3 regions of the Mesorhizobium sp. M1396 genome follow, and region 1 is predicted to be linked to each of the others. Evidence: predicted binding sites of a transcription regulator. Region 1 holds the regulator's gene; each other region holds the start of a gene.
The links. Region 1 encodes HrcA, which represses chaperone genes, less so after heat shock. Its sites were predicted from a motif close to GTTAGCACTCNCNNNNNGNGAGTGCTAAC; they were not measured.

Region 1 (10,618 bases):
GGTCCGCCACCACGGCGTCGAGCACAATCATGCCGGCCGGCGTGGCGCGCAGCCGCGCATTGCCGATCGGCGCCACCAGCCCCTCGCCCTGCAGCATCGATAGCCGCGCGCTCGACAGGCCGCGTCCGGAGAACGCTTCGTAGCGGGAGAGGTCGATGCCCTCGGCCAGCCGCAGGCCCATCAGCAGGAACTCGTCGGCCTCTTCCGAACGCGTCAGGATCTCGCCGCCGGTGACGCCATGGCCCTTGGCTTCGACCAGATTGGCCCAGGTTTCCGGCATCCGTTCGGCGATCGTCACCGTGCGGCGGCCGTTCTCGACGAAGCGACCATGCGCGCCGGGGCCGACGCCGACATATTCGCCATAGCGCCAGTAGGTCAGGTTGTGCCGGCTTTCGGCGCCCGGCCTGGCGTGGTTGGAAATCTCGTAGGCCGGCAGGCCGTGCGCCGATGTGATGTCCTGCGTCAGCGCATAAAGGTCGGCGGCGTGGTCATTGTCGGGGATGATGAATTTCTTCGCCGCATGCAGCGCGTGAAACGGCGTGCCTTCCTCGATGGTCAGCTGGTAGAGCGACAGATGATCGGCGGCGTGGCCGATCGCCTGTTCGAGTTCCGATGCCCAAGCCTCCAGCGTCTGGCCGGGTCGCGCATAGATCAGGTCGAAGGACAATCTGGGAAAGATCTCTCGGGCCAAACCGATCGCATGCAGCGCTTCCTCGACATTGTGCAGCCGGCCGAGGAAGCGCAAATCCTTGTCGTTCAGCGCCTGCACCCCGAGCGAGACACGATTGACGCCCGCCGCCCGGTAGCCGCGAAAACGTTCGGCCTCGACCGAGGACGGATTGGCCTCAAGCGTCACCTCGATGCCGTCAGGAACGGTCCAGTTCCTAGCCACGGCGTCCAGAACCCTGGCCACCGTTTCCGGCTTCATCAGCGACGGCGTGCCGCCGCCGAGAAAAATGCTGGTCACCTCGCGCGGCCCGGTGCGTTCGTGCATCGTCGCAAGCTCGGCCTCGAAGGCGCTGGCAAAACGATCCTGGTCGACCGGCTGATGGCGGACATGGCTGTTGAAATCGCAATAGGGGCATTTGGCCGCGCAGAACGGCCAATGGATATAGACGCCGAAGCCGGGCGCCCGGTCGAGCAGCATGCTCATGTCGAGCCCAATCTCGCCTTGGCGAATTTCTGGAAAGCGCGGGCGCGGTGCGACAGCGCCGTCGGCTGGCCGGGCTTCCAGCCGTGTTTTTCCTCGGCGCTCATCTCGCCGAAGGTTTTTTCGAAGCCATCGGGCAAAAACACCGGGTCGTAACCGAAACCGAGGTCACCGCGCGGCGGCCAGACCAGCGTGCCTTCGGCCTCGCCGCGATAATATTCGGCCTCGCCGTCGGGGAACGCCAGGCAGATGACGGCGACAAAGCGGCCCTTGCGCTGTTCGGCCGAGGCGGCGCCGACTTCCTGCAGCGCCACTTCGGTGCGCTGCATGGCCATGCGGAAATCGCGCGAGCCGTCAGGGGTCTCGGCCCAATTGGCGGTGTAGACGCCGGGCGCGCCGTCGAGCGCGTCGACGCACAGGCCGGAATCGTCCGACAGCGCCGGCAGGCCGGTCGCCTTCGCGGCGGCCAGCGCCTTGATGTAGGCATTCTCTTCGAAGGTGGTGCCGGTTTCGTCAGGCTCCGTCAGGCCATACTCCTTGGCCGACTTCGCTTCGAAGCCGAACGGCCCCATCAAATCGGCGAATTCGCGCAGCTTGCCTTCATTGTGGCTGGCGACGACGATCTTCTTTCCATCGAGAGAATGCATCAAAGGCCCCAGATTCGTGGCTCGGCGAATTCGATCGAATTGCCCGAGGGGTCGCGTATATAGATCGAACGACCGCCCTGCGGCCACTCAAATTCGCTTTCAATGGCGATCTTCTTTGCCTCGAGACGCGCTTTCCAGCGCACGATTTCCTCGGCGGTCGCCGCAAAGCAGAGATGGCCTTCGCCAACCGTGCCGTGCGGCGGCACCGGCAGCCTAGCGTCGGGCGCCGGCGGGATTTTGGTTGCCTCGGCGTTGAAGATGAGCAGGACGCCGGATCCGCAGCGGAAGAACAGGTGCCTGCCGTCGACCTTGCCGAGCACGGAGAGGCCGAGAACGCCGGTGTAGAAGGTTTCGGCGGCGGCAAGGTCGGTGACGTAGAGGGCGGATTCCAGGATAGCAGAGGGCGTCACGAGGCACCCCCCTCTGCCCTGCCGGGCATCTCCCCCGCAAGGGGGGAGATTGGAAGCATCAGCGCCGGCTCATGACTTGCAAAGTTGGTGATTGGCGAAACCCGCAACCACAGCCGATCTCCCCCCTTGCGGGGGAGATGGCCGGCAGGCCAGAGGGGGGTGCCTTGGCTCGGCATTCGAAACCTAAGCCACTGCCATCTGCTGCAAACTGACCAGGCGCTGGATGCCCTTCTTGGCCAAGCCCATCAATTCCGCGAACTGCCCTTCGGAAAAAGGCTCGCCTTCGGCGGTTCCCTGGATCTCGACGATGCCACCCTTGCCGGTCATGACGAAATTGGCGTCGGTGCCGGCCGACGAGTCCTCGATATAGTCGAGGTCGATGACCGGCTGGCCGTCATGGATGCCACAGGAGATCGCCGCGACATGGTCCTTCAGCACCTTGGCGACGCTGGCCATCTGGCGGGCTTCCATCCAACGCAGGCAGTCATACAGCGCCACCCAGCCGCCGGTGATCGAGGCGGTGCGGGTGCCGCCATCGGCCTGGATGACGTCGCAGTCGACGGTGATCTGCTGCTCGCCCAGCGCCTGCAGATCGACCACGGCACGCAAGGAGCGGCCGATGAGCCGCTGGATCTCCAGCGTGCGGCCGCCCTGCTTGCCGGCGGAAGCCTCGCGGCGCATGCGCTCGCCGGTCGAGCGCGGCAGCATGCCATATTCCGCCGTCACCCAGCCCTTGCCGGAATTGCGCATCCAGCCCGGCACCTTCTCTTCGAGGCTGGCCGTGCACAGGACATGCGTGTCGCCGAACTTCACCAGGCACGAGCCTTCGGCATGCTTGGAGACGCCGCGCTCGAAGGAGATGGCACGCATTTCGTCGAATTGACGTTTGGAAGGGCGCATTCAGACTGCTTTCTTGTCATTTTCGGAATCTTGGCCGGCTTGTAACCGCATGGGACGCACGGCGCAAAGGAAAATGGCCCGACGATCCGACACAGACACCGGGTGATCTGACGCGCACACACCGGGTTGCGCGGGCCGTAGCGAAGTCTATATCCTTGGGTCGGAGGTTTTTGGCCGCAATGACCAAGCCAGTCGACCCGAGTTCGCAGTCGCCCGCGCTTCAATCTTTGGATATGCGCTCGCGCGACATCTTCCGGCGCATCGTCGATTCCTATCTCAAGGACGGCGAACCCGTGGGATCACGCAGCCTGTCGCGCATCCTGCCGTCCTCGCTGTCGCCGGCCACCATCCGCAACGTGATGAGCGACCTCGAGCATCTCGGTCTGATCTACGCGCCGCACATCTCGGCCGGCCGGTTGCCGACGCAGGCCGGCCTGCGTTTCTTCGTCGACGCCTTCATGGAGCTTGGCGATCTCTCCGACGAGGAGCGCCGCGCCATCGAGGCGCAGGTGCGGGCATCCGGCTCGGGCGCGACGCTGGAACACATGCTGACCGAGGCCAGCCAGATGCTGTCGGGCATGTCGCGCGGCGCCGGCTTGGTGCTTGCCGCCAAGAACGAGGTGGCGCTGAAGCACATCGAATTCATCCAGCTCGAGCCGACCAAGGCGCTGGCGGTGCTGGTGTCGCAGAATGGCGATGTCGAAAACCGCGTCGTCGAGCTGCCCGCCGGCATCACCGTCTCGCAGCTGCACGAGGCCTCGAACTTCCTCAACGCCCATATCCGCGGCCGCACGCTGGCCGAGGCGCGGATCGAGATCGCCCGCATCAAGGAAGAGACCAGGGCCGCCCTCGACACGCTGTCGCAAGACCTGGTCGAAAAGGGGCTGGCGGTGTGGGCCGGCGCCGACAGCGGCCTGCCGGCACGGCTGATCGTGCGCGGCCGCGCCAATCTGCTCGAAAACGTCACCGCCCAGGCCGATATCGAACTGTTGCGGCACCTGTTCGAGGACATGGAGACGCAGGACGGGCTGATCCAGCTGCTCGACCTCGCCGAGGAAGGATCGGGCGTGCGCATCTTCATCGGCTCGGAAAACAAACTGTTCTCACTGTCCGGCTCATCGCTGGTGGTCGCGCCCTATCGAGACAAGGACGCCCGAGTCGTCGGCGCGCTCGGCGTCATCGGCCCGACCCGGCTCAACTATGCCCGCATCGTGCCGATGGTCGACTATACCGCACAGCTGATTTCCCGCATGCTGCGTTAGGTGTATTGATATTCCGGGGATGCCGGCCTGACCTGAATCTCAGCACCTTAGATCCAAACCTAAGGCCTCCGAGGAGAAAAAGAATGGCGCTCGAAGAATTCAAAGCCCGGATCAGCCTGCTACTCGAGGAGATGGTCAACCAGCCGGAAGACCAGCACGAGATCCAGGAGCAGTTGCGTGAAAAACTGCGGGAAATGCGCGCCATGGGCCTGCCGCTGCCGGCCGATCTCGTCGAACTGGAAAAACGTCTCGACGACGATTTCTACGCCGCTGGGACCTGAGGCAAAAAACCTCCGCTTTCACTTCAACTGATCGTGTGCCGCGGAACAACAGACGAAACCGCTCGTTTGCCCCTTTGCGGCCGTTCATTGTGTGACCGGGTTTGGAGGATTGAATGATCCGATTGGCCGGGCTGGCCATCTCCGCCGCGGTGTTTCTCACCGCCGCTGCATTCGCCCAGCAGGCGGAGCCCGTATTGAAAGGTGCCGCCGCCTTCGGCGACTGGCGTGCCGACAGGCCGGGTGTGCGCCGCCTGATCAAGCCGAACGATCTGCCAAAGCCCGACGTCACCAATTCCGCCTCCAACAGCGCCGGCCTCGCCGAAAGACCGGCAGGCGCCAAGCCGAAACTGCCGCCGGGCTTTTCGGCCGAGCTGATCGCGTCGGGCATCGACAATCCGCGCGTCGTGCGCGTCGCGCCGAACGGCGACCTGTTCGTCGCCGACAGCGAGGCCAACCAGATCCGCGTCTACCGCCTCGCCGACGGCAGTGCCAAGCCCACCGAGAAAGGCATCTTTGCCGGCAATCTCAACCAGCCCTATGGCATTGGCTTCTATCCTCCGGGCAACGACCCGCAATGGGTCTATGTCGCCAACAGCGACAGCGTGGTGCGCTTTGCCTATCGCAATGGCGACCTGAAGGCATCAGGCGATCCGGAGGCCATCGTCGACGACATCCCTTCAAGTCATCACTGGACCCGCGATATCGCTTTCTCGCCGGACGGCAAGACGCTTTATCTATCGGTCGGGTCTGGTTCGAACGCCGCGCAGGATATGGGCAACGAACCGGAAGGCGGCCTCGACGCCTGGGCGAAGTCGCAGCCGCTCGGCGCTGCCTGGGGTCCCGAGGATGGCCGCGCGGCTGTGCTGGCTTTCGATCCCAACGGCAAGAACGGTCGCATCGTCGCCACTGGCCTGCGCAACTGTTCGGGCATGGCCGTGCAGCCGGCGACCGGCGCGCTGTGGTGCGTCGTCAACGAACGCGATGCGCTCGGCGACAATGTGCCGCCGGAATATGCGACCGTGGTCAAGGAGGGCGCCTTCTATGGCTGGCCCTGGTACTATATCGGCAACAACGAGGATCCGCGCCACAAGGGCGCGCGCCCCGATCTTGCCGGCAAGGCGACCATTCCCGACGTGCTGATGCAAGCACATTCGGCGCCGCTCAACATCGCCTTCTACGAAGGGAAGAACTTTCCGTCCGAATACAAGGGCGACGCCTTTGTCGCTCTGCACGGCTCATGGAACCGTGGCAACAGGACCGGCTACAAGGTGGTGAGATTGCTGTTCAGCGACGGCAAGCCGACCGGCGAATACGAGGATTTCATCGCCGGCTTCGTCGTCTCCAACGGCGAGGTCTGGGGTCGGCCGGTCGGCGTGGCGGTGGCGAAGGACGGCGCGCTGATCGTGACCGAGGACGGCAACGGCACCATCTGGCGCGTCACCCATGACGGCGGTCGCTCCTGAGCGCAAATTCGCATGCCGGCGTGGTGCAATCGAATTCGGGGGCAGGGAATTCACGTCTGGCGGACTTTGTGCGATAGGAAGCTGCGACAACAGCGTCGCGCGCAAGGCCGCAACCATGACCCTCACCGGATTCCTCGCCTACAGTGCCGCCCTCGGCATCGCCGCCGCCATTCCTGGTCCCGGCGTCACCGCGCTCGTCGCGCGTGCGCTCGGCTCCGGCTTCCGCTCATCCCTGGCGATGTCCTTTGGCCTGATGGTTGGCGACCTCACCTATCTGACCGCCGTGGTGCTCGGTCTCGCCTTCGTGGCGCAGACCTTCGGCATGGTTTTTCTCGCCATCAAATGGCTCGGTGTCGCTTACCTCGCCTTCCTCGGCTGGCGCTTCTGGAACAGCGGCATCACGCTCGAGACGGTCGAGGCGAAGAAGGGCAAGGGCGGGCTGCTGTCGAGCTTCCTTGCGGGCCTGACCGTCACGCTCGGCAATCCGAAGACGATGATCTTCTACCTCGCGATCACGCCGACCATCGTCGACCTGAAGACCATCACACTGATCGATTACGGCATTCTCGTCGCGCTGACGGTCGTCGTGCTTCTGGTGGTGCTGGTGCCGTATCTGGCGCTGGCGGCCAAGGCGCGTTGGTTCCTGAAGTCGCCGCGCGCGCTCAAGGCGCTGAACCGCACCGCCGCCGGCTTCATGGTCGGCGCCGCCGCGGCGATTGCCGCCCGGCAATAGGGGGCTTTTCGGCCAAAGTATTTCGTAAACAGGCCTTTTCGCGAAATGCTTTTCCGGGGGCGCGACGTTTTCGACACAGGTCCCACTCGGATATTTTCAGCCGACAGTCTATCTTGCGCGGCCGAAGGCCCTATCTTGCCGGCTTGAATTCCATTTGCCTGAAATTCTCCACTTGCCTGAAATTCTGGGAGCGAAACCAATGAACAAGCCCGTCACCTCTGCCCGTGTACCCGGTCGCGGCCGTGTCTACGATTCCATCACCGATACGATCGGCGACACGCCCCTGGTGCGGCTCGACAAGTTCGCTCGGGAAAAGGGCATCGTCGCCAATCTGATCGCCAAGCTCGAATTCTTCAATCCGATCTCCTCGGTCAAGGACCGCATCGGGGTGGCGATGATCGAGGCGCTGGAGGCAGCCGGCAAGATTTCTCCCGGCAAAACCACGCTGATCGAACCGACGTCGGGCAACACCGGCATAGCGCTTGCCTTCGCCGCCGCCGCCAAGGGCTACAAACTGATCCTGACGATGCCGGAAACGATGTCGATCGAGCGCCGGAAAATGCTGGCGCTGCTTGGCGCCGAGCTGGTGCTGACCGAGGGCCCGAAAGGCATGAAGGGCGCCATCGCCAAGGCCGATGAACTGGCCGCGACGATCCCCAACGCGATCATCCCGCAGCAGTTCGAGAACCCCGCCAATCCGGAAATCCATCGCACGACGACGGCCGAGGAAATCTGGAACGACACGCATGGCGAGGTCGATATCTTCGTCGCCGGCATCGGTACCGGCGGCACCATCACCGGCGTCGGCCAGGTGCTGAAGAAGCGCAAGCCCTCGGTGCATGTCGTCGCGGTCGAGCCGGACTCCTCACCGGTTCTGTCGGGTGGCCAGCCCGGCCCCCACAAGATCCAGGGCATCGGCGCCGGCTTTGCGCCCAAAATCCTCGACACGACGATCTATGACGAGATCGTCACGGTGTCGAACGAGGATTCGGTCGCAAATGCCCGCCTCGTCGCCCGACTCGAAGGCGTACCGGTCGGCATCTCGTCGGGCGCCGCCCTGCAGGCGGCCATCGTCGTCGGCTCGCGGCCGGAAAACAAGGGCAAGAACCTGGTCGTGGTCATCCCGTCCTTCGCCGAGCGCTATCTGTCGACCATCCTGTTCGAGGGGCTGGGCTCGTAGTCCTACGCTTCTTCGCGACTAGGCTGGCCCGCTGAAAAAAGTCCCTCGTGGCGCCAGCCACCGGCTTGAGCGGCACCCTGCTTCCGGTTCATATCCCACCGGTCCGCCTTTCGCGGCCCGGGAGGATTTCATGTACAAGCTCTACACTCGTCCGGGCAGCGGCGGCTTCGTCGTCGAGGCGGCGCTGGCGATGGCGAACGCGCCGTTCGAGCAGATCGACGTGCCGAAGACGGACCGGCCCGATCCGGCCTTCCTCGACATCAGCCCCTTGAACCAAGTGCCGGTGCTGACGTTGCCGGACGGAAGCTCGATGACCGAATCGGCGGCGATCTGCATCCTGCTTGCCGAGCGTCATCCCAATGCCAGCCTGGCGCCGGCGGCCGACGCGCCTGCCCGCGCCGACTTCCTCCGCTGGATGGCCTTCATGTCATCAGTGCTCTATCCGGCGATCCTACGGCTTTACTACGCGCATCGTTACACGACCGATGCCGAAGGCACCAACGCGGTCAAGCAGGCAGCCGTCGCCGAGATGGACCGCGGCTTCGGCGTCCTCGATGCCTCTCTCGAAGGCCGTGACTGGCTGGTCGGCGACCGAATGTCGCTCGCGGACATCTACCTCGCCATGCTGGTGGCCTGGCATCCCGACGCCGAAAGGGCGCGGGCGGCCTGGCCTGATATGGAGCGTCTGTGGTCGAAGCTGCGCGAGCATCCCCTGATGAAGACGCTCAACACATCGCATGAGATGTGGCCAGGCTGAACTGACGGCCGTTAGCGAGGCTCAATTTTTGAGCGCTGCCCTTTTGCCCTGCAGGAACCGGCGCACCGCTGGGTCGCGCTCCAGGCCGATCGCCCTGTCATAGGCTTCGCACGCCCGCGGTGCCTGGCCGAGCCTGGCCAGGAGACCGGCGCGGGCTGCCCAATAGGGCTGATACTCATCAAGCCGCTTGTCGTCGCCCAGCACGTAGAGGGCCGCCAGTCCAGCCACGGCACCCTCGGCCTCGGCGATCGCCACCGCGCGGTTGATCGCTACCACCGGTGATCCTGCGATCGAAAGCAGCGCGTCGTAGAGCTCGCGTACCGCCACCCAGTCGGTGCGGCCGGTCAGCCGTCGTGCCGCATGTGCGGACTGAACCGCCGCCTCAAGCTGGTAGCGGCCGATGACGCCCATGGTGGCGGCGCGGCGGAGCAGGGATTCCGCTTCGTCGACCAAAGCGCCATCCCACAGCGTATGATCCTGCTCGGCCAGCGGAACATAATCTCCGGCCGCATCGCGCCGTGCCGCGCGCCGCGCCTCGGCGAACAGCATCAGCGACAGCAGGCCCAGCGCCTCGGGCTCTTCCGGCATCAGCGAAGCCATCAGGCGGCCGAGCCAGATGCCTTCGCTGGCCAGATTGCGGCGCCGCGTTTCGGTGCCCGCGGGATCGGACCAGCCTTCTGCGAAGGCGGCGTAGATCGCTTCCAGCACCGCATCCAGCCTTTCGCCGAGTTCGGTCCGGTCTGGAACGCGGAACGGAATGCCGGTTTCACGGATGCGGTTCTTGGCGCGCACCAGGCGCTGGCCCATCGTTGCCGGTGACACCAGGAAGGCGGAGGCGATCGTTGCCGCGTCGAACCCGAGCACGGTCTGCAGGATCAGCGGCGAACGAATGCCGGGCTCGATTGCCGGATGGGCGCAGGCGAACATCAGCCGCAGCCGTTCGTCGGGAAGGTCTTCGTCGGTCATGCGCGCCTCCATCTCCTCGGCAATCAGCTTGAGATGCTCGCGGCCGGCCTCGCTGGTCAGCCGCCGCCGCACCGCATCGACGCGGCGCCGCCTTGCCACCGCCAGCAGCCAAGCTTCCGGCTTTTCGGGCACGCCGGTTCGTGGCCAGCGTTCGAGCGCCGCGGCAAAGGCGTCAGCCAGCGCGTCCTCGGCGGCGGCCACGTCACGCGTGCGCGCCGCGAGCCAGGCGACCAGCTTGCCGTAGCTTTGCCGGGCGGCGGTTTCCGCCGCCGCCCAGGCGATCTCCGGGCGACTGTCCATCACCTCGTCATTTCTTGGGCATGTAGTCGGCCATTTCCCAGATCGGCCGCAACTCGACCGTGCCGGTGCTGGCCGCCGGACAGCGTGCCGCCCATTCGATGGCTGTATCGATGTCGGCCGCCTCGATCATGTAGAAGCCGGCAAGCTGCTCCTTGGTGTCGGCATAGGGGCCGTCAATCACGTTGGTCTTGCCGTCAGCGATCCGCACCGAGGTGGTTGCCTGGGTCGGGCGCAGCCTTTCGCCAGCCAGCCACGCACCGGATTTCTTCAACGCTTCGGTATAGGCGCCATAGGCCGCGCTCATCTGCTGGGCCTTCTCGATCGGCGTGTTCGCCAATGCGGCTTCGTCGTTATTGATCAAAATCATGTATCGCATGGTCTTCTCCCGTTGTTTCGAAGGCCGCTTCGTTGCGAGCCGGACGTATGTCGCGCGGCAGCGCGCGATTTCGACAGGCAGCTCAAAAAAACTTTCGGCTGCGCTGGCTTTTTGCGCAAGCCGCCATCTGTTTCCCGATCCCTCAACCGTTCGTCCAACGAGCACAATTGCGGGTTGGCATTTGCGGCTCGCT
Region 2 (10,618 bases), on a different contig from region 1:
GATCTTGCCGGCAACGATCGATGCTTCCGCACCTGCGTTGGCCGCGATCTGGCGGGCCGGAGCCTGCAGCGCACGACGAACGATGTTGATGCCAGCGGCCTGGTCGGCATTGACGCCGGTGGCCTTGATGTTGGCCGAAGCGCGCAGCAGGGCTACGCCACCACCAGCAACGATGCCTTCTTCGACGGCCGCGCGGGTTGCGTTGAGGGCGTCATCGACGCGGTCCTTCTTTTCCTTGACTTCGACTTCCGTCGCACCGCCGACGCGGATCACCGCAACGCCGCCCGCGAGCTTCGCGAGACGTTCCTGCAGCTTCTCCTTGTCGTAGTCCGAAGTGGTCTCTTCGATCTGCTGCTTGATCTGGGCAACGCGGCCCTGGATCTCGGCCTTCTTGCCGGCGCCGTCGACGATGGTGGTGTTCTCCTTGGAGATCGACACCTTCTTGGCGCGGCCGAGCATGTTGAGGCCGACGTTCTCGAGCTTGATGCCGAGGTCTTCCGAGATGACCTGGCCACCGGTGAGGATGGCGATGTCTTCCAGCATGGCCTTGCGGCGATCACCGAAGCCCGGCGCCTTGACGGCGGCGATCTTCAGGCCGCCACGCAGCTTGTTGACGACCAGCGTGGCCAGGGCCTCGCCTTCGACGTCTTCCGAGATGATGAGCAGCGGCTTCGAGGTCTGCACGACGGCTTCGAGAACCGGCAGCATGGCCTGGAGGTTGGAGAGCTTCTTCTCGTGCAGGAGGATGTAGACGTCCTCGAGCTCGGCAACCATCTTGTCGGCGTTGGTGACGAAGTAGGGCGAGAGGTAGCCGCGATCGAACTGCATGCCTTCGACGACTTCGAGTTCGGTCTCGGCGGTCTTGGCTTCCTCAACCGTGATGACGCCTTCGTTGCCGACCTTCTGCATCGCTTCCGCGATCATCTTGCCGACCGACTCGTCGCCATTGGCCGAGATCGTGCCGACCTGGGCAACTTCCTCGGAGGTCTTGATCTTCTTGGCAGCCTTGCCGAGCGCCGCGACGACTTCGGTCACGGCCAGGTCGATGCCGCGCTTCAGGTCCATCGGGTTCATGCCGGCGGCAACGGCCTTGTGGCCTTCCTGGACGATCGACTGCGCCAGAACGGTCGCGGTCGTGGTGCCGTCGCCGGCGATGTCGTTGGTCTTCGAAGCAACTTCGCGGACCATCTGCGCGCCCATGTTCTCGAACTTGTCTTCAAGCTCGATTTCCTTGGCGACGGTGACGCCGTCCTTGGTGATGCGCGGCGCGCCGAACGACTTGTCGATGACGACGTTGCGGCCCTTGGGGCCGAGCGTGACCTTCACCGCGTCGGCGAGGATGTTGACGCCGCGCAGCATGCGCTCGCGGGCATCACGGGAAAATTTTACGTCTTTGGCAGCCATTTTTAGCTCCTGGCAGGGGCTTTGATTGAGCCCGGGAATTCAGTTGATGAAAAGGCCTGATATCAGCCGATGATGCCCATGATGTCGGATTCCTTCATGATCAGAAGGTCTTCGCCATTGAGCTTGACTTCGGTGCCCGACCACTTGCCGAACAGGATGCGGTCGCCAGTCTTGACGTCCAGCGGGACCAGCTTGCCAGCTTCGTCACGAGCGCCGGAGCCGACAGCGATGATCTCGCCTTCCTGCGGCTTTTCCTTTGCCGTGTCGGGGATGATGATCCCGCCAGCGGTCTTGGATTCGGATTCGACCCGGCGAACGACCACGCGGTCATGAAGCGGGCGGAACTTCGACTTTGCCATTTTTTCTTCCTCGATGAGAACGGTGAGAACAGTTCCTCCGTCCGGCGGCGCCGGACATATGAGTTAGCACTCACCAATGGCGAGTGCTAACGTGGCGCTGAAATAGGCCGCCGCCCTGCCAGAGTCAAGGCGGTCGGAGCGCCTCTTGGCACCTCGATGACGAACTTATCGGGGCTTGGCCGAACCGAACACCAGCAGCGGGCAACGCTCCGCCAGGGGATAGCTGCCGCTCGGCACGACGCGCACGTCGTCGAACCAGTTGCTCGCTTCCTCGATCAGCATTGCCAGCGTCGCGAAGCTGTAGCTTATGTCCGAGCCCGCATAGACGTCTATCGTGTTGATCGACACCATGGTCCAACCCGTCCTCGCGGCAAGAGCTTCGCGGTTGGGGAACAGGCTGTCGAAGGTGTCGCGGATCGTTCGCACCTTGATTGCGAAATCGCGGTCGTCGGTCGTGCACGCCATCGCGATCCGCCATTTGAGCGCGTGGAAATTCTCGACCCCGCCGGCCAGAACCAGAGCTTCGATGCCGCGCGGATCATCCGCCGTTTCCGGCCGAGCAAAAACGCGGATCGCCGCACGCCTGCCAGGCTTCAGCACCCTCGCGATTTCGCCAAACAGCGAACCGCGCGCGGCTTTGGAATCGACCGCCGACAGGCATCCGTCGCCGATGACGGCGTCGAAACTTGCCCGATCCACTGGCAGGTCAAGCCAGTTGCCGGCTATCGCCTTTCGCGATCCGTCGTCGCCGGCCCATACGCCGGAAATCATGGTGGCCGATTGATCGACCGCCAACATCGATCTGCCCAGGATTGCCAGTTCCGGCGTCACTCCAAGGAGCAGGACGTCGGCATTTTTCAGATCGAGTTCGCGATCGAATATGCCGATGGTTTCCGCTGTTGGCCGGAGCGGCGCATCCAGAAGTTTCCAATGGCGGTGATAATTGTCCCAGTGATTTGTCATGCAATTTATTGGGCCATGGACGTCTAGATTTAGATACCCATCGGGGCTTAATAGAGGTTGTTGTATAAGCCAAGAGGTCGATGATTGGCGCGTATTCTCGTGGTCACCCATGAGCATGACCGATTCCTGGGCAGGCGCGACATCCTGCTGCGCAGGAGCAGCCCATACATGCTTTTCGACATTCTCGCCGAATTGAAAAGGCGCGGCCATTCGGTTCGGGTTCAGCAAGGTCTGTCGACGCCATTCAGCGCCGATATAGCGGTGTTGCATGTCGACGCCACGGTGACGCCCACGGACTATGTCGACTATGCATCAAGTTTTGCATTCTGCCTCAATATCGGGGCGGTCGACATATCCAAGCGTCGGATCAGCGGTGCATTGGTCGACAGAGCTGACAGCTGGCAAGGTCAGGTGATCGTCAAAAGCAATCTCAACAATCAGGGTATTCCGGAGACGTTCCTCAATCGGCAATCGCAACGCGCGGGCAAGCCTCAGCTATTTCCGGACATGCCTGTTCAGGAACCTTACGCGATCCATGAGTCGATCGGCGATATTCCACAAAGTATCTTTGACCGCGCCGATCTGGTCGTGGAAAAGTTCATTCCGGAAAGAGAGCGCGATGGCTTCGCGGCGCGCTTCTGGGTGTTCTGCGGAGACCGCGAGCGCTGCACGCGTTATGTATCGCCCAAGCCGTTGATCAAGGCATCCGAAACGATCCGACGTGAGCCTGTTCCGGTCCCCGATGAACTGCGTTCGCTGCGGCGCGCGCTCGGCTTCGATTATGGAAAATTCGATTTTGTGGTGCATGACGGCAGGGCGGTGCTGCTGGATGCGAACAAGACCCCCGGCCGTCCCAGCAATTTGAGGAGGATGTTCGCGGCAGGCGCTTCCGATCTGGCCGATGGGTTTGAGAGCCTGATCCGCGGTGTGCGATAGATCAATGATGGGTGTTCTACAAAAACAACCGCAGCTGCGTGTGAATGATCGAACGATAATCTTCGATCGTGCGGCGGCTTTCCGCTTCGCCCTCGGCAAGCGCCAGGCGCACGACACCGCCGGCGAGCTGGAAGATCAGGATGACCATGCGTTCGAACTGCTCGCGCTTCCCGGGCTCGAGCAGGGTGATGACATGGTCGCAGAACATCCTGGCTTGATGTCGGGTTTCGGCGATGTCGAGATTCTTGAGCGCCTTGTCGGCCTGGATGGCGTTCTGCAGATCCTGGATGGCCGGATCGCCGGCGACGCGGCTGAGATAATCGTCAAGCAGCCGGTCGGCGGCCACGATCACGTCCTTCGCCTCGCGGACGTCGGCGATGATCGCCGTCAGCCGGGCACGGCTGACTTCTGAAAACCGCTCGTAGAGCATCGCCAGGATCGCCGATTTGTTGGGAAAGTAATGGTAGACGGTGGCGATCGGCCCGCCCGCCAGCATGCCGACTTCCTTCATGGTGACGGCGTCGATGCCCTTCTCGCCGATCAGCCGCATGGTCGTCGACAGGATCGCGTCGATGCGCTCGCGGCTGCGTTCCTGCTTGGGCCTGCGCCGGGGCTCGGTGGCTGTTCTGTTCACTTCCGTCATGCACCGATCTTTCGCACGGGTTTTTCAAAATCCGGTTGACAAGAAATATGATCAAGTATCAGTTTCTAGAAATGCTGACAGGTTGTCAGTTTTTTTGCCGCGCGGCAAGGACGTTGGGAGGCGCCTTTGGCTTCGACAAATACCGGGCACTCGGGCAATGGCGACTGGCTGGTCGGCAATCCGACCGGCGCACAGCTTGCCTCGGCACTGTGGATCGGTTCGGTCGGCCTGCTCATCCTCGGGCTGCAGCCCGTGTTGCTCGGCGCGCTCTACACCGAGGGCCATGTCAGCGGCGATGAACTGGCGCTGGTCGCGACCGCCGAGATGATCGCCATTGCCATCGGTTCTGCTGTCGTGGCGATGCTGCTTTCGGCCCACAACATGCGCCGGAAAAGTGCCGTCCTTTTGCTGTTGCTGGCGCTGGCCAATGTGTGGACGGCCTATGCCGCAACCGCCAACACGCTGATCGGGGCCCGCGCCCTGGCCGGTCTTGCCGAGGGCGGTCTGGTGGCGGTCGCCACGGAGTTGATCGCCCGTTCGCGGCGCGCCGAGCGCATCGGCGGCTATTTCGTCACCATGCAGACACTGGCGCAATGCGCGCTTGCCCTGTTGCTGGCGCTTTATGTCATCCCGGCAGCCGGATCGGCGGGCGGCTTCCTCGTTCTTGCCGTCGTCTGCATCGCGTCGCTGGCGGTCGCCTTCACCGTCCCCGGGGACTACGCCGATCTGCCCAAGGAAGAGAATCTGGCCAATGTGCTGACGATTCCTTCGCTCACCGCGCTGCTGTCGGTGTTCTGCTACTTCATGTTCTTCGGTGCGGTCTGGGCCTTTCTGGAACCGCTTGGCGCGCAATACGGCATCGATGGCCGCACCGTCGGCCTGATCGTCTCCGCCAGCCTCGCGGCGCAGGTCCTGGGTGCGATGACGGCAACCGTTTTCGAGGCGCGCATCGATTATCGCTTGGCCATCGCCGCGATCGGTGCCATCGCGCTTGTCAGCTCGCTGGTTCTCGCCAGCGGACCTGGCCCCGCCACATTCTGGATCGCCGCCCTGGTCATGGGCTTCATCCTCTTGTTCATCGTGCCCTATCAGATCCGGCTGGCGATCACCGCCGACGAGACGCGCACCGCCGTGCTGCTGGTGCCCGCGGCCCAGCTGTTCGGCCTGGCGATCGGACCGATCGCCGCGTCGCTGCTCATCGACGGCAAGGACTTCCGGCCGGTGCCGGAATTCGCCGCCGCCAGTGCTGTGGCCAGCGTGGTGCTGCTCGGTCTGTTTATCCTCGTGACGCGGCGCCGCCGCGCCGTTGCCTGAGCGGGGAGCGCCATGTCGAACAGATGGAGCAACTGGTCGGGCATTGTCACCGCCGAACCGCGGTTGATCGCCAGTCCCGCCGATGCCGGCGAACTGGGCGATCTGGTGCGCACAGCGCCGGGTCCGATCCGCGTCGTCGGCGCCGGTCATTCCTTCACCCCGCTGGTGAAATCCAAGGGCACCATCCTGTCCTTGGAGAAATTGGAAGGGCTGGTCTCGCACGACGCCGAGAAACATCAGGCGCGGGTGCGGGCAGGGACCCGGCTCGGGCCGCTCATGCACATGCTGCAAGGCATCGGCCAGGGCCTGCCCAATATGGGCGATATCGACCGCCAGGCCATCGGCGGCGCGCTGGGCACGGCCACCCATGGCTCGGGACCGACGCTCGGTGCCTATCACACGCAGCTGGAGACGGTGCGGATTGTCGACGGGTTGGGCAAGCTGCGCGACTTCAAGCGGGCAGGGGACCAGGAGATGATCCATGCCATTGGTGTCGCGCTCGGCGCCTTCGGCGTGATGACCGAAGTAACGTTGAACAACATTGCCACCTACCGGCTGCGCCGCCGCAAATGGGTGCTGCCGATCACTGAGATGCTGCGGGACTTCGAGACGATGATGGCCGCCCATCGCTCGGCCGAATTCTACTACATTCCGTTTTCCGGTTACGCGCAGTTCATCGCCAGCGATCTCAGCGACGCGGCACCGACCCCGCGACCGCCGGAAGCGGATGAGGCCGGGTTGAGGACGCTGCGCCGGCTGCGCACCGCGCTCGCCTGGCTGCCGTCGCTGCGCGGCCGCCTCATCCGCTCGGCGGTCGCCAAATTTCCGGCCGAGGACTACGTGCAGGACTGGCTCAACGTCTATGCCAGCGACCGGCAGACCAAGTTCAACGAGATGGAATACCATTTGCCGTTCGAGGAGGGGCCGAAGGCGCTGGCCGAAATCATCGAGCTGACGGAGAAGCGCTTTCCCGAGGTCTATTTCCCGATGGAGGTGCGCAGCGTTGCGCCCGACGAATTCTGGCTGTCGCCATTCTATAGGAGGCCGACCTGCTCGATCGCCATCCACCATGACGCAGCGAACGATCCGCTGCCGTTCATGCGGGCGGCCGAGCCGATCTTCCGCAAATACGGTGGCAGGCCGCATTGGGGCAAGATGCACAGCCTGAAGGCGGCGGAGCTGAAAAAGCTCTACCCGCGCTGGGACGACGCCATGGCGGTGCGGCGCGACATCGATCCGCAAAACCGCTTCGTCTCGCCCTACATGGCCGGCCTGTTCGGCATCGAACCCGGTCCTTTTGGCAACGAACGATGAGCGCCTATTTTTCCGCCCTGTCGGACGCACTAAAGACTGCTGGCATTTTGCAGCCCTGTCTGGTGCTGGATATCGACCGGCTGGATCGCAACATCGCCCTGGTAAAGGGGAGGCTGGATCCCGGCCTTGCCGTGCGGCTGGTCGACAAGTCGCTCGCCTGCCTACCGCTGCTTTCGCACATTGGCAAGGCGCTCGGCACCAATCACGTCATGTCCTTCCATCCGCCGATCAGCGAGGCGGTGCTGAAGGCGTTTCCAGATGCCGATCTGCTGTACGGCAAGCCGATGCCGGTCGGCGCGGCAAGGGCGGCGCTGGTGAAAGCCGACGCCGACTGGTCGCGTGTCTGCTGGCTGATCGATACGCAGGAGCGGCTGGCGGAATATGGCGCACTCGCGACCGAGTTGGGCATCGAGCTGGGCATCGCTTTCGAGATCGACGTCGGACTGCATCGCGGCGGTTTTGCGAGCCCGGAGTCCTTGTCGAAGGCGTTGAGCGCGCTGCCGTCCCGGCTGCGTTGCGAAGGCGTCATGGCCTACGAGGCGCATGCGCCGCACATTCCCGGCCTGTTCGGCGGGCCGGTGAAAGCGTTGGCAAAGGCGTCGGCGCAGGCCACGGCGTTCGTCGCTTGCCTCGGCGCCGACCAGCGCCGCATCTTGAACATCGGCGGCAGCAAGACCGCACTGCTCCACCATGGCGGCGTGGCCAACGAAGTGTCGATGGGCTCGGCCTTCGTGCTGCCCAGCGATTTCGATACGCCCGGCCTCGAAGGCTTCCTGCCGGCTGCCTTTATCGCGACGCCGATGCTGAAAGTGGTCGAGCCGATGCTGCCCGGCCCGCCTGCCGTGACCCGCCTGCTGCAGGCACTCGGCCGGTTTCCACGCAAGGGGTGCTACCTCTATGGCGGCAAGTGGATGGCCGAGCCCGTGTTCCCCGAAGGCATGAAGACGAACGCCCTGCTCGGCCTGTCCTCCAACCAGCAATTCATGGGCTTGCCGGCCGATGCGACCGCAAGGCCAGGCGACCATGCCTTTCTGCGCCCGACGCAGAGCGAGGCCGTGCTGCAGCAATTCGGATCGATCGCGGTGTTTTCCGGTGGTAGGATCGCCGATCGCTGGCCGGAGCTGCCGATGGGGTGATCGCCTACGCTTTCACGGAGGTCCAGATCTCCAAACCGCCATTGCCGCCGCGCGGGTCGAATTCGGGGCCGTAGCGTTCGAATTCCGGCGCTGTGCTTTTGATGGCCAGCGATCTCCTGGCACGAACGCTGCCGCCGCCGCGGGAACTGCCGATCGGCATCAGCTCGGTCGGTGCGTTCCTCGTCGTCACCATGCTCATCCGCAACCTGCTCTGAGCGCGGTCGGAAACGGCTTACTCAGACCGTCCAGAAATAGCGCACGATGTGAAAGAACACCGGGGCGGCGAAGACCAGGCTGTCGGTGCGGTCCATCATGCCGCCATGGCCCTCGATCAGATGGCCCCAGTCCTTGACGCCCTGGTCGCGCTTGATGGCCGAGGCGACCAGCCCGCCTAGAAATCCCATCGAGCAGGCGACGAAGGCCACGGCCGCCGCCTGCAGCGGCGAGAAGGGCGTCACGAACGACAACAGCGCGCCGAGCAGGCTCGCCGACACCAGTCCGCCGATCAGGCCTTCCCAGGTTTTCGACGGCGAGACATTCGGCGAAAAACGGTGTTTTCCAAACAGCTTGCCGAAGATGTATTGCAGCACGTCGCTGCCTTGCACGACGATGATCAGGAAGGCGATCAGCAGCAGGGTGCGGCCTTCGAAGCGCGGCACGTCGAGTGTCAGCAGCGCTGGAACATGGCTGACGCAATAGACCGAAATCATCACCGCCCATTGCTGCGCGGCGATCCGCTCGAGGAAGCGTTCGGTGTCGCCATGCAGCGCCGTGATGGCCGGCATCAACAGGAAGCAATAGACCGGAATGAAGATGACGAAGAGCCCGTACCAGGCGGTCCACACCAGCCAGTATTGAAACGGTATGATGATGCCGAACATGCCAAGCAGCACCCAGTGGTCGCTGCGGCGGGTGTGCGTCAGCGTCACGAATTCGCGTAGCGCGGCGAAGGAAATCAGCGCGAACAGGATGGTCATGCCGTAGCGGCCGAAGAAGAAGGCGACCGTCATCATCGCCACCATCACCCACCAGGCATTGATGCGCTGGGTGAGATTGACCAGGGTCGAGCTTAGCGGCTTCGGCGCCCGCGCCGAAAGTATGGCGGCGACGATGCTGGCGGTGGTCAAAACCGCCAGCAGGCCGATGATCAGGATGGAGATCTCGTGGCGCATCAATCGTCTCGCTCGGGACGCGGGTTGAGCGCCAGAAGCGTGGCGTGGGCACGCTCGAGAAAGGCGCGGCGCTCTTCGCCAGGCGTCACGGCGACCGGTGCGCCGAAGACGACGCGGCACAGCAGCGGCACCGGCAGGAACTGTCCCTTGGGCAGCACGCGCGACATGTTCTCGATCCAGCACGGGATCAGCTCGACCTGCGGCCGCGCCATCGACAGATTGTAGAGCCCGGAGCGGAAGGCCAGCAGCGGCTCCTCGGTCATGTTGCGGGTGCCCTCGGGAAAAAGGATCAGCGAGTGGCCCTGGTCGAGAACCGACAGCATGATCTCGATCGGATTTTCCTCAGGCTTGGTCCATTGCCGGTTGATCAGCACCGACGACAGCATGTCCTCGGCAATGAAGCGGCGCAGCCGCGACTTTCCCCAGTATTCGCCGGCAGCGACCGCGTGGGTGATCGCGCGCTCCTTTTCGCTGAGGCAGGCCGACAGCAGGATGAAGTCGCCATGGCTGGTGTGATTGGCGAAATAGATGCGCTGCCGGTCGGACGGCAGGCTGCCGCTCCATATCGGACGCACGCCGGTCACCATCCAGGCCAGCGCCGAGAGGCCGACGGAGGTTACCGTCTGCAGCAAGGTGAAGGTTTTCAGCGAAAGCTTGTTCATCGCGGCGCCCAAAACCCCGCCGCCAGAAGTGCTACGGCAAACAGGGCGAGGGCCGCACGCTGCTTGAACAGCAAGCGGCTTGTGCCAGCCATGCGGTCATCGAGCGTGCGTGTCGTGGACGCGGCGGGTTTCAGGCGCATGCGCGCCAGCATGTCATCCACCGCGGCGCCGCCGGAAACCTCGTCGTCGTGGCTCGCCATCAGCCGGAAGAGCAGCGCATCGAACGCCAGCAATGCCGACAGCGCCAGCACGGCGACAGCGCTCGCGGCGGTGATCGACAAGGCGACGGCCGCAGGCAAGGTCTCGAAGGCTCCGCGCGCCGACGCGGCCAGGGGCCCAAGGATATTTGCGGCGATCACGAGCGCAGCCGGCCATGCGGCCTGCTGCATCAGCATGCGGGCGAAGCGGTCGGCGCCTTCCTGGTAAGCATTGCTGGTCATGACGCCGCCTGCTCCGTGGTCTCGGCAAGATGAACCGGCCGGCCGGCTGCCATCAGCATCTCGCGGGCAAGCGTCGGCGTCTTGGCCCTGCAGGTCGCAACCAGCCATTCGGCGACGACGCCGGCGCTCCTCTGGAAGCCGAGCGCACAGCACACCAGCACGGTGCCATCGCGGCGCGCACTCTCCAGTGCGCTGGCGGCCTGTTGCTGTATCGACGCCGGCGGCGGCAACAGGTCGATCATCGGAAAGCTGATCCAGCGGCAATCGGCTCCTGC
Region 3 (10,618 bases), on a different contig from region 1:
TTTTCCAAAGCTTCGAGCGCCAGCGTCCATTCGTGCGGTTCGACGCGGATGAAATGCGTGATGTCGCGGGTTTCCAGGAACGGCACGCCCTTCGCCATACGGGTATCGCAGACAATGACGCGCGGGCGAGGTTCCTTAAGTTCGCGTGCCTGATCGAAGGCCACCCGTACCGCTTCGAGGTCGTTGCCGTCGACGCGCTGTGCGTACCATCCGAACGCCTCGAACTTGTCGGTTACCGGCTCGGAGGAAAGCATGGCCGTCGATGGACCATCGGCCTGCTGATTGTTGAAATCGACGATCGCAATGAGATTGTCGAGCCTATGGTGCGCGGCCGACATCGTGGCTTCCCAGGTCGAGCCCTCGCCGAGCTCGCCGTCGGACAAAAGATTGTAGACGAAACTGTCGCTCCGCTTGCGTTTCAGTCCCAGGCACATGCCGACGGCAATGCCAAGGCCATGACCGAGCGAGCCCCCGGTGATCTCCATGCCGGGCGTGTATGCCGCCATGCCGGACATCGGCATGCGGCTATCGTCGCTGCCATAGGTCTCGAGTTCTTCCTCCGGAAGAACGCCCGCTTCGATCAGCGCCGCGTAAAGCGCAATCGCATAGTGTCCGATCGATAGCAGGAAGCGATCGCGTCCCTCCCACAACGTGTCCTCCGGCCGGTAACGAAGCGCATGGAAATAGGCGACGGCAAGCACATCGGCGACACCGAGCGCCTGTCCGACGTAACCTTGGCCCTGGACTTGACCCATCCGCACGGCATGTCGCCGGATCCGATAGGCTCGTTCGGCAAGGCTGACATTGCTGCCGGCGCGAGGCATCTCAATCTCTGTTGTCCGGTCAGCCATGGATCAGCATCCCGCCGTTGACGTCGATCACGGCGCCGGTGATGTAGCTGGCCAGATCGGACGCGAGGAAGAGATAGGCGCCGGCGACGTCGCGCGCGTCGCCCAGCCGGCTGAGGGGGATTCCCTTGATGATGTCGGAGCGCATGGCGTCGGTCAGCTTATCGCCGGTGATGTCAGTCTGGATCAGGCCGGGCGTGACACAGTTGATGCGGATGCCGTCGGGTCCGAATTCGCGTGCCATGGCCTTGGCAAGCCCGAGCACGCCTGCCTTGGCAGCCGAATAATGCGGGCCACCGAAGATGCCGCCGCCGCGTTGCGCGGAAACCGACGACATGCAGATGATCGAGCCGCCGCCATTTTCGCGCATATGCGGGATGAAGGCCTGGCTGAGATAGAGGACGCCGCGCAGATTGACATCAAGGATGCGGTCCCAATCAGCGGCGCCGATATCCAGTGTCTTTACCGGCTGCGTGATCCCGGCAATGTTGCAGAGCACGTCGACCTTGCCGAAGGCTTCAGTCACTTCCGCAGCAGCCTTCTTGCAGGCATCGAGGTCGGCGACATTGCAGGCGAGGCCAATGTGCTCGGCGCCGAGCGACACGGCTGCGTTGCGGGCTTGCTCCTCATCGAGGTCGAGTATTGCAACGCGTGCCCCGTGCTCCGCCATCAGCGTTGCCGTGGAGCGGCCAATTCCCCGAGGGCTGGCTGCACCCGAAATCACCACGGCTTTGCCCTTCAGCAACATGTCAAAGTCTCCTGCTATTTCAACTGTTTCGGCGGGTAATCTAGAGCCGGTAGTAGCTGGCGGCGTTGTCGTGGAACAACGCGAGCCGCTCCTGGTGCGTGTAGCCTCGCGTGATCTCCTTGAAGGCGTTCACGATGGCGTCGAAGCTCGAGAACAGCTTGTCGACCGGAAAGTTCGTCGCGAACATGCAGCGCCCGACGCCGAAGGCCGCGATAGCCTCTTCGACATTGGGACGGATCGACGCGACGGTCCATTTCCAGTCGCCCATGCCCAGGCCGGATATCTTGCACGCGACATTCGGCGCCTGCGCCAACTGGTGCATGCCTTTTCTCCAAGCATCGAAATGCTCAGAGCCATCGACCTGCATTCCGGTGTGATTGAGAATGATCTGGCTGTCAGGAAAATCGCGCGCGAGTTCAAGGAACTCCCCCATCTGCGGATAATAGAGCTGCAGGTCGAAACTCAGCCGGCGTTTCGCCAGTTCGCCAAACCCCCGCCGCCATTGTGGCGTCCGGCTCACTTCCGGCCGCGCCTGATAGGTCTTGGCCGGGTCGGGATGGTAATTCATCGACTGCCGGATACCCCTGAAGTTCGGATACTCCATGTGCCGATCGAGAAGGTCGCCCACATCGGGTTTGGAGAGGTCGGCATAGCCGACGATGCCGTGGGGGAAGCCCCGATTGTTCGCGATCTCTTGCAGCCAGCGGGTTTCGCCGACCGGATCGCTGGGATCGAACCCCACATCCAGATGCACCGATTTCACCAGGTTCTGGTTCCTGGCGTCTTCCAGGTAGTCGTCGAGAAGGTAGCTTTTGCGGATCGCCTCGTAGTCGCCGAAGGCCGACGGCTTAACCCCGTCGGTTAGCCACGGATAGTAATTGGCCTCTAGGTCCCACAGATGATGGTGCGGATCGATGAACGGCAGCTCGGCCACGGTCGGTATTCCTCGCTCGGGTCTGGACCCGCCCGCATGGCCGGCGGGTCCATAGGTGCGCTTAGTTGCTGGGCGGGAACACGCGGGCAATGACCTTCTTGGCCTCCGGACTGTCGACCTTGTCGGCGGTCACGAGAGGCATGACCAAGGCCAGGTCCTGGGTCACCGGAGCGCCCGTCAGCGCATTGTAGACCTGTTGGGTGCCGTCGATGCCTTGGCCCACCGCCTCCTGGAAGAAGATGCCCTGGATCGCTCCCTTTTTGAGCAGCGCGATCGTGGTTGGCGAGCCGTCGGCGACGGTAATGCCGATCTTGCCGGTCAGCCCCCGGGTCTCGACCACCTTGGCGGCGCCGGTCCCGGCTTCGTCATACATGCCATAGATGGCCTTGATGTCGGGATTGGCGGTCAACAGGTCGTTGGCCTGGGTGACGGCTTCGTTGATGGTTAGGCCGCGGGTCTCCAGCATCTGGACGAGGTCGCAGCCGTCGGCGGCAAACGCCTCCTTGGCGCCCTTGAGGTACTTCTGGGCATTTTCCCGGTCCTGCGGCAGGGACAGCATGCCAACCTTGTTGCCGCCACGCTCCTTGGCGAGCTCGCAGGTGAATTTCCCTTGCGCCTTGCCGGTCTCATAGTTGTTCGCGGTGACCGAGGACGTATAGTTCGTGAGGCCCGGCTGTGGCCCGATGCCGGCAAAGGCGATCGGCACCTTCTGCTTCGCCAGATAGTCGAGCAGCGGCGGTGTCGACGTCGAACTGACGGGCCCGATCACAATGGCCGAGACACCTTTGGTGACGGCTGTCCTGGCATTGTCCATCTGCTTGGCGGGCGAATTCTCCGACGAGTACTCGACATAGTCCATGCCGAGTTCCTTGGCCTTTTCCTTCACGCCGTAGCCGACCCATTGCCAGTATGAGATGTCCAGCGATGGGGCGATATAGGCTACGGTCTTCTTGTCTTCAGCGTATGACGCGCTGGTTAGTGCGGCCGCCGCCAATGCCGCAAGCAGGATTGTCTTCATTTTCATCTTGGTTCCTCCCGTTGATGATCTAGATGCGGTTCTTGTTGCTGAAGCGGTCAATCAGAACCGCGAGCAGGATTGCGGCGCCTGTGACGGAGCCTTGCCAGAAGCTGTTCACGCCAATGAGGTTCACGCCGTTCTGGATGCAGGTGATCATCAGCGCGCCCAGCACCGCGCCGATGGCACTGCCCGTTCCGCCAAAGAGGCTGGCCCCGCCGATGACAACGGCGGCAATCGCCTGCAGCATAAGGCTGGCTCCTGCCATGGCTTCGGCGTTGAGGATGTAGCTAACGGTCAACAGCCCGGCGAAAGAAGCAAGCAGGCTCGATACGACATAGGCCGCGAACTTGATGCGCAGAACCGGGATGCCGAGCAGCCGGGCAGCAATTGCCGACGAGCCGACGGCATAGAACCATCGTCCGACCACGACCTTGCGTAGGATGTATTCCAGCACGACCATCAATATGATGCAGAACAGAAGATGGTTGGGTATGCCGGGAATGATTTCGCCCGAATTCAGGAGCCAGAAATCCGGCGCGCCGATAGGCATCGAACGACCGTTCGTGACGATGAAGGCAAGGCTGCCCGCCACCGCGTAGGTGATGAGCGTGACGACGAAGGGCGCGAGCCCGACGACCGTGACCAGAAGCCCATTGATCGAACCGAATACAAGGCCGACCGCCAGGCCGGCAGCACTCGCGGTTAGTCCATCAGCTCCACTGGCCATCGCCAGCGCCGTCACCATTCCGGTTAGGGAGAAAACTGAGCCGACCGAAAGATCGATGCCGCCCGTGACCACGACCAGCAAAACACCGAGTGACATGATGATGAGAGGCGCGGCGGCCTGGATGATGTTTTGGACGTTGCCCATGCTGAGTGCGGCGGGCACGAATATGCCGACGGCCAGCAGCAGGACAACGATTGCCCCGGCAATCGCGGCTTCCGTGCGATAGGACAAAAGAACTGCTGGGACGCGGGACCTAGTGGTCCGGCCTTTGTCGGTTGTCCTGGCGCTGTTGGTTGCGTCGGTCATGCCGCCATCCCCGTCAGTTCGGCGAGCCCGCCTTCGGTGAAGTGTTCTGCTGGCAGAAATCCCTTTGGCCGCCCATCGGTGTCGAAGGCGAAAATGGCGTCGCAAAGCTCGAGCAGTTCGACGTTCTCGGTTGACCACCAGATGATGATCGCGCCGGCGTCGGCCATCTCTCGGATCAAGCCGTAAATGTCATGCTTGGTGCCGATGTCGACGCCACGCGTCGGCTCTTCCAGGACCACCATGCGCAGGGGCAGCCCAAGCCAGCGTGCGACGAGAAGCTTCTGCTGGTTGCCGCCGGACAGCGAGGCCGGCAGGTCCCAGATTGAGCTCGCTTTCAACTTCAGCGCCGAAACAAGATCGCGACACTCCTGCCTCTCGGCCGGGGCAACGATCCGCCGCCTCTCGCGAACCCTGCGCGCCGCGAGCACGTTATCGACGATTGGAAGCTGCGAAAGGATGCCCTTGGTTGCTCGGTCGCCCGAGACAAAGCCAATGCCGGCACGCGCCGCTGCCGCCGGGGACGAGAAGCGGCCCCCAAAGCCTTCGCCGGAAAGGCGCCAACCGGCTCCGGGTCCTGCGCCTACAAGGGGAGCAATGAGACCGGTCGGACCCGCCGGTGCGCCGGCTAGACCCAGGATGGTGCCGGTCGAAAGCGCGATCCTGACGTTGTCTGGACCAAGCAGCTCGATTGGTGCGCCATGTTGGAGGTCCCTTTGTGGGCTTCGGTGCGTTGCCGGACGCTGCGCGGGTTGTCCCATCTGCCGGACGATCTCGGCGTCGCCAAGCGAGGCAAGGGGCGTTGCATTGGCGATGGTGACGCCATCGCGCAAGATCGTGCAGACATCGCATAGCTCGCGGATTTCCCGCATACGGTGCGAAACAAAGACGATGCCCATGCCTTCCTCGCGCACCAACCGCTTCAATACCGAGAAGAGTTTGGCCGTCTCGCCGGCGGTGAGATTGGCCGTGGGCTCGTCGAGGAGCAGCACTTCGGCTCCGGTGGAAAGGGCACGAGCGATCTCGACGATCTGGCCTTCGTGGAGGGACAATTTGCGTGCTGGCAGATCAATGATCTCTTCGCCGATCGCCGGGTCGATCAGGCGCAGGGCATCAAGCGCAATTTCGCGCATGCGGCGACGGCTGATCTGCGACCAGCCCGACCGCGCATGCACAATGCCGATGTTTTCGGCGACCGACAGCTCGGGCAACAGCGCCAGCTCCTGATGCACCACAGCGATGATCGGACTGACGCGGCCGGCCTTGGACGAGGCAAAGCCAATGTCGCCGGCATCGCGTGAGGTCAGCCCCGTGATGATGCGGATGAGAGTGCTTTTGCCGGCGCCGTTGCCGCCTAGGAGCGCGTGGATTTCGCCAGCCCGAACCTGAAAACTCACCCCCCGAAGGACCTGCGTCGCGCCGTAGTTCTTCTCGACATTGGAAGCTTCGATCAGGAGCTTCCTGCTCAATGCCTGTCCAACTCCCGGCACATTGCCGGCACTACCCAAGCTTTGGGCTGAACCCGCTTCCATTCTGCATCTCCTCCCGAGACCACCAGATCATGCGACCGATTGACAGTCGGCTCAATTCTCGTTTCTTAACATTCTGTGTAGCTCAGCTTAACTAATGAGAGCGATGTCGGACCTCAAATTCAATTCGATGACCCATTTCGAAGCGGTCGCGCGCCTCGGCGGCGTAGCGAAGGCCGCGCAGGAATTGCAGATCACGCCTTCGGCGGTCAGTCAGCAACTGCGGCTGCTCGAACACCAACTCGGGGTGCGGCTTTTTCAGCGCGAAAAGCGCCATCTCTCCCTGACGATCGACGGCGAACGGCTGTACCAGACCACCACCCAGGCGTTCGAATCTATACGCGAGGTGCGAAACGCCATCGTGCGGCAGCATGAAAGCTCCCAGCTCAGCATTCGCGTCAGTCCTTCTTTTGGCGAGAAGTGGCTGGCGCCTCGATTGGCCGAATTCAGCAAGGACTATCCAAGCTGGAATTTGCGCGTCGACGCCACGCCGAATTTTTCGGACTTCGAAACGGAGGTTATCGATCTGGATCTGCGTTATGGCGACGGCGGCTGGGCCGATCTCTACTCGAACTGCGTCATCAATGACCTGATCCTGCCGATGTGTTCGCCGTCATACCTTGCCGAACTGCGTGCACTTTCGGCCGATCCGCGCGAACAGATTCGCCATGCGAGACTGATCGACAGCGTGAAGGCCTATTTCCGGTGGGATTATTGGCTGCCGCGCAACGGTATCCTGGGCGCCCGCATGACTTATCCCTATCGCTTCGACCGGTCGTCGATGTCTGTCCAGTTGGCGAAGGATGGGGCGGGCGTGGTTCTGGAAAGCACTTCCATCGCATTCGAGGACCTGGCGTCGGGCTCTCTGGTTCCGGTCTCGACCGAGTTCGAGGTCATCGAGTTTCCGGGATACTGGCTGGTCTGTCCTTCGCGGCATATGAACCGACGCGCGGTTCGCGTGTTTTCTGAATGGGTGTCACGGGTAGGCATACGCTATACTGATCTGGCACGCCGGTTCTTGACCGAGAAGGAGCATCGCATATCGTTCGAACGTCGGCCACACTTCGGCGCGTCGACATAGCACTTTGGAAAGGCACGCAGCACAAAGCAGGCTGCTAGGTGTTTGATCCCGAGGAGGCGCTGCTAGTCGACCCGAGAGCGATCGAATTTCAGCCACGACGAAAAACCATCCAGCAGGAGGCGCAGGCGCCCTGCCCTGCGCGCGGATATGGTCGTATTCACGCCAACCGGATAGTCGATATAGGTCTTGGCGCCGCCGCCATAGAACGTGGACTTGTCTGGTGTGTTCAGTTCGGCTCCTTCCCAGAGCCTGCGCACGAGATTCGGATTGGCAAGGAAGAGTTTGCCGAAGGCCACCAGGTCGGCCCGCCTTCCGCGAACACCGTCTGAGCAAGCTTGCCGTCATAGCCATTGTTGACCAGCCAGGCACCGTTGCTGACAGCGTCGCCATTTAGTCGAACGGCCGCTCGCCTTGCCGAAAATCCCGCGCTCCCCCTGTCGCCCTTTTATGACGTGGACATAGGCAAGGGCATAGCGGCCAGCCGCCTCACGACATTGAAGCAAGGTTGCTCACCAGACCGATCGAAAACTCATCTTCGGGCAGGAGAAGCCCGAGCGCCGGCTCTATGAGATTGCAACGCTAGCGGCTTTGCGAATTCGGCTCCGATCCGCAGATATTTGGGTCGATGGCAGCCGATCCTTCCGGCCGATCGACAAGCATCTGATGCCGCGGTCAACGTTCACCACCCTGAAAGAGCAGGATCGCCTCGGACTGGGCGTCAGAAAAATAATGTCACATTGACGACGCTGCAGATCATGGCAAAAGGCTTGCAAGTGTCTTTTGCAGGATTGCTCGCCGGCGGTAAGAAAGTTCCGGAATGGGCGCATCGGTTGGACGACAGGCGGAGGCGACATTCATAAAACTGGAATGCGTTGCCCAATCTGAAGTCCACGCCCGAGAAGCGTTGCACCAGGCCGTCGTAGAAATTCCTGGAGTATTCGACCGACACCAACTGATGCGGTTTGATGCCCCTCTCCAGGATTGCCTTGGTGATGACGCCGGTTCCCGCGCCAAGCTCCAGGATCGGCATTCCAGACCGCGGGTTGACGACGCTTGCCATCCGGCGCGCCGCATAAATCGAAGTGGGGATGAGGGCTCCTACGCCCTTCTTGTCCTTCTGCCAGCCTTTGAAGAATTGCACCTCTTGATCAAACCTTTTGCCGAGCAGCTCCTTCAGTCGCAAACCATGTTCTCTCCGAGCTCCGGCCATTTAGCGAAGCGCGTTGTGGCCAAGCTCAGCGAATTTTGCAAGCCCGTTACAACTTGCTTGCGTGTTAAGGCCCGTCACAGGCAGTCACGAACAGCGAGGGCGTCTTGCGCTCGCAGGGCCACGCGATTTTTGCACTTCGCCCGTCCCTCTTTCGTCTTGACTAGTATGAGCTTACAGCCTATCCCACAGCCGCGTTAGCACTCGCCACTTGCGAGTGCTAACGACGCTCCGGCAACGGGCAACCGTTCAACCTCCGCACCAGGGACATCCAAAAATGGCAAAGTCGAATTTCCGGCCGCTTCATGACCGCGTGGTCGTTCGCCGCGTCGAGTCCGAAGCGAAGACCGCCGGCGGGATCATCATCCCCGATACGGCAAAGGAAAAGCCGCAGGAAGGCGAGATCATCGCCATCGGCTCCGGCGCCCGCGACGAAGCTGGCAAGCTCGTCCCGCTGGACGTCAAGGCTGGCGACCGCATCCTGTTCGGCAAGTGGTCGGGCACCGAAGTCAAGCTCAATGGCGAAGACCTTCTGATCATGAAGGAATCCGACATCATGGGCATCATCGGCTGATTATCGGCCTCACCGTCAACTGAATTCTGGGCTTACCCCAAGTTGCCAGGAGCTAAAAAATGGCTGCCAAAGACGTAAAATTTTCCCGTGACGCCCGCGAGCGCATGCTGCGCGGTGTCAACATCCTCGCCGACGCGGTGAAGGTCACGCTCGGCCCCAAGGGCCGCAACGTCGTCATCGACAAGTCGTTCGGCGCCCCGCGCATCACCAAGGACGGCGTCACCGTTGCCAAGGAAATCGAGCTTGAAGACAAGTTCGAGAACATGGGCGCGCAGATGGTCCGCGAAGTTGCTTCGAAGACCAACGACATCGCCGGCGACGGCACCACGACCGCGACCGTTCTGGCGCAGTCGATCGTCCAGGAAGGCCACAAGGCGGTTGCCGCCGGCATGAACCCGATGGACCTGAAGCGCGGCATCGATCTGGCCGTGACCGAAGTCGTCGCGGCACTCGGCAAGGCTGCCAAGAAGATCAAGACCTCCGAGGAAGTTGCCCAGGTCGGCACGATCGCCGGCAATGGCGACGAGTCGGTCGGCAAGATGATCGCGGAAGCGATGCAGAAGGTCGGCAACGAAGGCGTCATCACGGTTGAAGAAGCCAAGACCGCCGAGACCGAACTCGAAGTCGTCGAAGGCATGCAGTTCGACCGCGGCTACCTCAGCCCCTACTTCGTCACCAACGCCGACAAGATGGTTGCCGAGCTCGAGGACGTCTACATCCTCCTGCACGAGAAGAAGCTCTCCAACCTCCAGGCCATGCTGCCGGTTCTCGAAGCCGTCGTGCAGACCTCCAAGCCGCTGCTCATCATCTCGGAAGACGTCGAAGGCGAGGCTCTGGCCACGCTGGTCGTCAACAAGCTGCGTGGCGGCCTGAAGATCGCCGCCGTCAAGGCGCCGGGCTTCGGTGATCGCCGCAAGGCCATGCTGGAAGACATCGCCATCCTCACCGGTGGCCAGGTCATCTCGGAAGACCTCGGCATCAAGCTCGAGAACGTCGGCCTCAACATGCTCGGCCGCGCCAAGAAGGTGTCGATCTCCAAGGAGAACACCACCATCGTCGACGGCGCCGGCACTAAGGCCGAGATCCAGGGCCGCGTTGCCCAGATCAAGCAGCAGATCGAAGAGACCACGTCGGATTACGACAAGGAGAAGCTGCAGGAACGTCTCGCGAAGCTCGCGGGCGGTGTTGCGGTGATCCGCGTCGGCGGTGCGACGGAAGTCGAAGTCAAGGAAAAGAAGGACCGCGTCGATGACGCCCTCAACGCAACCCGCGCGGCCGTGGAAGAAGGCATCGTTGCAGGCGGCGGCGTTGCCCTGCTGCGCGCTTCGGCCAACATCAAGGTCACCGGCGTCAATGCCGACCAGGCTGCTGGCATCAACATCGTGCGCCGCGCGCTGCAGGCTCCGGCCCGCCAGATCGCGTCGAACGCCGGTGCGGAAGCATCGATCGTTGCCGGCAAGATCCTTGAGAACAAGGGCGCGACCTTCGGCTACAACGCCCAGACCGGCGAATATGGCGATATGATCGCCATGGGTATCGTCGATCCGGTCAAGGTTGTCCGTACCGCTCTCCAGGACGCGGCCTCGGTCGCCGGCCTGCTGGTCACCACCGAAGCCATGATCGCGGAGGCTCCGAAGAAGGAGTCGGCT

Region 2: a site for HrcA is predicted at 1,826-1,854, ahead of groES (co-chaperone GroES). Genes of this name have one in related genera too.
Region 3: a site for HrcA is predicted at 8,592-8,620, ahead of groES (co-chaperone GroES). Genes of this name have one in related genera too.

Annotation. Positions count from the first base shown of each region.
Region 1 covers NZ_JAMYLA010000025.1:37,414-48,031, forward strand. The annotation lists gene hemW (radical SAM family heme chaperone HemW) at 1-1,153, opposite strand, end outside; gene rdgB (RdgB/HAM1 family non-canonical purine NTP pyrophosphatase) at 1,150-1,797, opposite strand; gene NKH02_RS17780 (VOC family protein) at 1,797-2,207, opposite strand; gene rph (ribonuclease PH) at 2,391-3,107, opposite strand; gene hrcA (heat-inducible transcriptional repressor HrcA) at 3,287-4,369, shown strand; gene NKH02_RS17795 (hypothetical protein) at 4,453-4,650, shown strand; gene NKH02_RS17800 (PQQ-dependent sugar dehydrogenase) at 4,764-6,113, shown strand; gene NKH02_RS17805 (LysE family translocator) at 6,229-6,846, shown strand; gene cysK (cysteine synthase A) at 7,046-8,026, shown strand; gene NKH02_RS17815 (glutathione S-transferase family protein) at 8,157-8,783, shown strand; gene NKH02_RS17820 (RNA polymerase sigma factor) at 8,805-10,049, opposite strand; gene NKH02_RS17825 (YciI family protein) at 10,057-10,425, opposite strand.
Region 2 covers NZ_JAMYLA010000057.1:397-11,014, forward strand. The annotation lists gene groL (chaperonin GroEL) at 1-1,404, opposite strand, end outside; gene groES (co-chaperone GroES) at 1,467-1,763, opposite strand; gene NKH02_RS28250 (class I SAM-dependent methyltransferase) at 1,929-2,726, opposite strand; gene NKH02_RS28255 (ATP-grasp domain-containing protein) at 2,811-3,662, shown strand; gene NKH02_RS28260 (TetR/AcrR family transcriptional regulator) at 3,679-4,305, opposite strand; gene NKH02_RS28265 (MFS transporter) at 4,432-5,619, shown strand; gene NKH02_RS28270 (D-arabinono-1,4-lactone oxidase) at 5,632-6,933, shown strand; gene NKH02_RS28275 (DSD1 family PLP-dependent enzyme) at 6,930-8,069, shown strand; partial or broken gene NKH02_RS28285 (iron ABC transporter permease) at 8,156-8,284, shown strand; gene NKH02_RS28290 (phosphatidate cytidylyltransferase) at 8,306-9,241, opposite strand; gene NKH02_RS28295 (lysophospholipid acyltransferase family protein) at 9,241-9,903, opposite strand; gene NKH02_RS28300 (hypothetical protein) at 9,900-10,343, opposite strand; gene NKH02_RS28305 (phosphatase PAP2/dual specificity phosphatase family protein) at 10,340-10,618, opposite strand, start outside.
Region 3 covers NZ_JAMYLA010000049.1:5,249-15,866, forward strand. The annotation lists gene NKH02_RS26270 (transketolase) at 1-824, opposite strand, end outside; gene NKH02_RS26275 (SDR family NAD(P)-dependent oxidoreductase) at 844-1,596, opposite strand; gene NKH02_RS26280 (amidohydrolase family protein) at 1,637-2,530, opposite strand; gene NKH02_RS26285 (substrate-binding domain-containing protein) at 2,592-3,548, opposite strand; gene NKH02_RS26290 (ABC transporter permease) at 3,577-4,581, opposite strand; gene NKH02_RS26295 (ATP-binding cassette domain-containing protein) at 4,578-6,047, opposite strand; gene NKH02_RS26300 (LysR substrate-binding domain-containing protein) at 6,214-7,188, shown strand; gene NKH02_RS34585 (hypothetical protein) at 7,251-7,484, opposite strand; partial or broken gene NKH02_RS26310 (hypothetical protein) at 7,702-7,911, shown strand; partial or broken gene NKH02_RS26315 (class I SAM-dependent methyltransferase) at 8,054-8,398, opposite strand; gene groES (co-chaperone GroES) at 8,673-8,969, shown strand; gene groL (chaperonin GroEL) at 9,029-10,618, shown strand, end outside.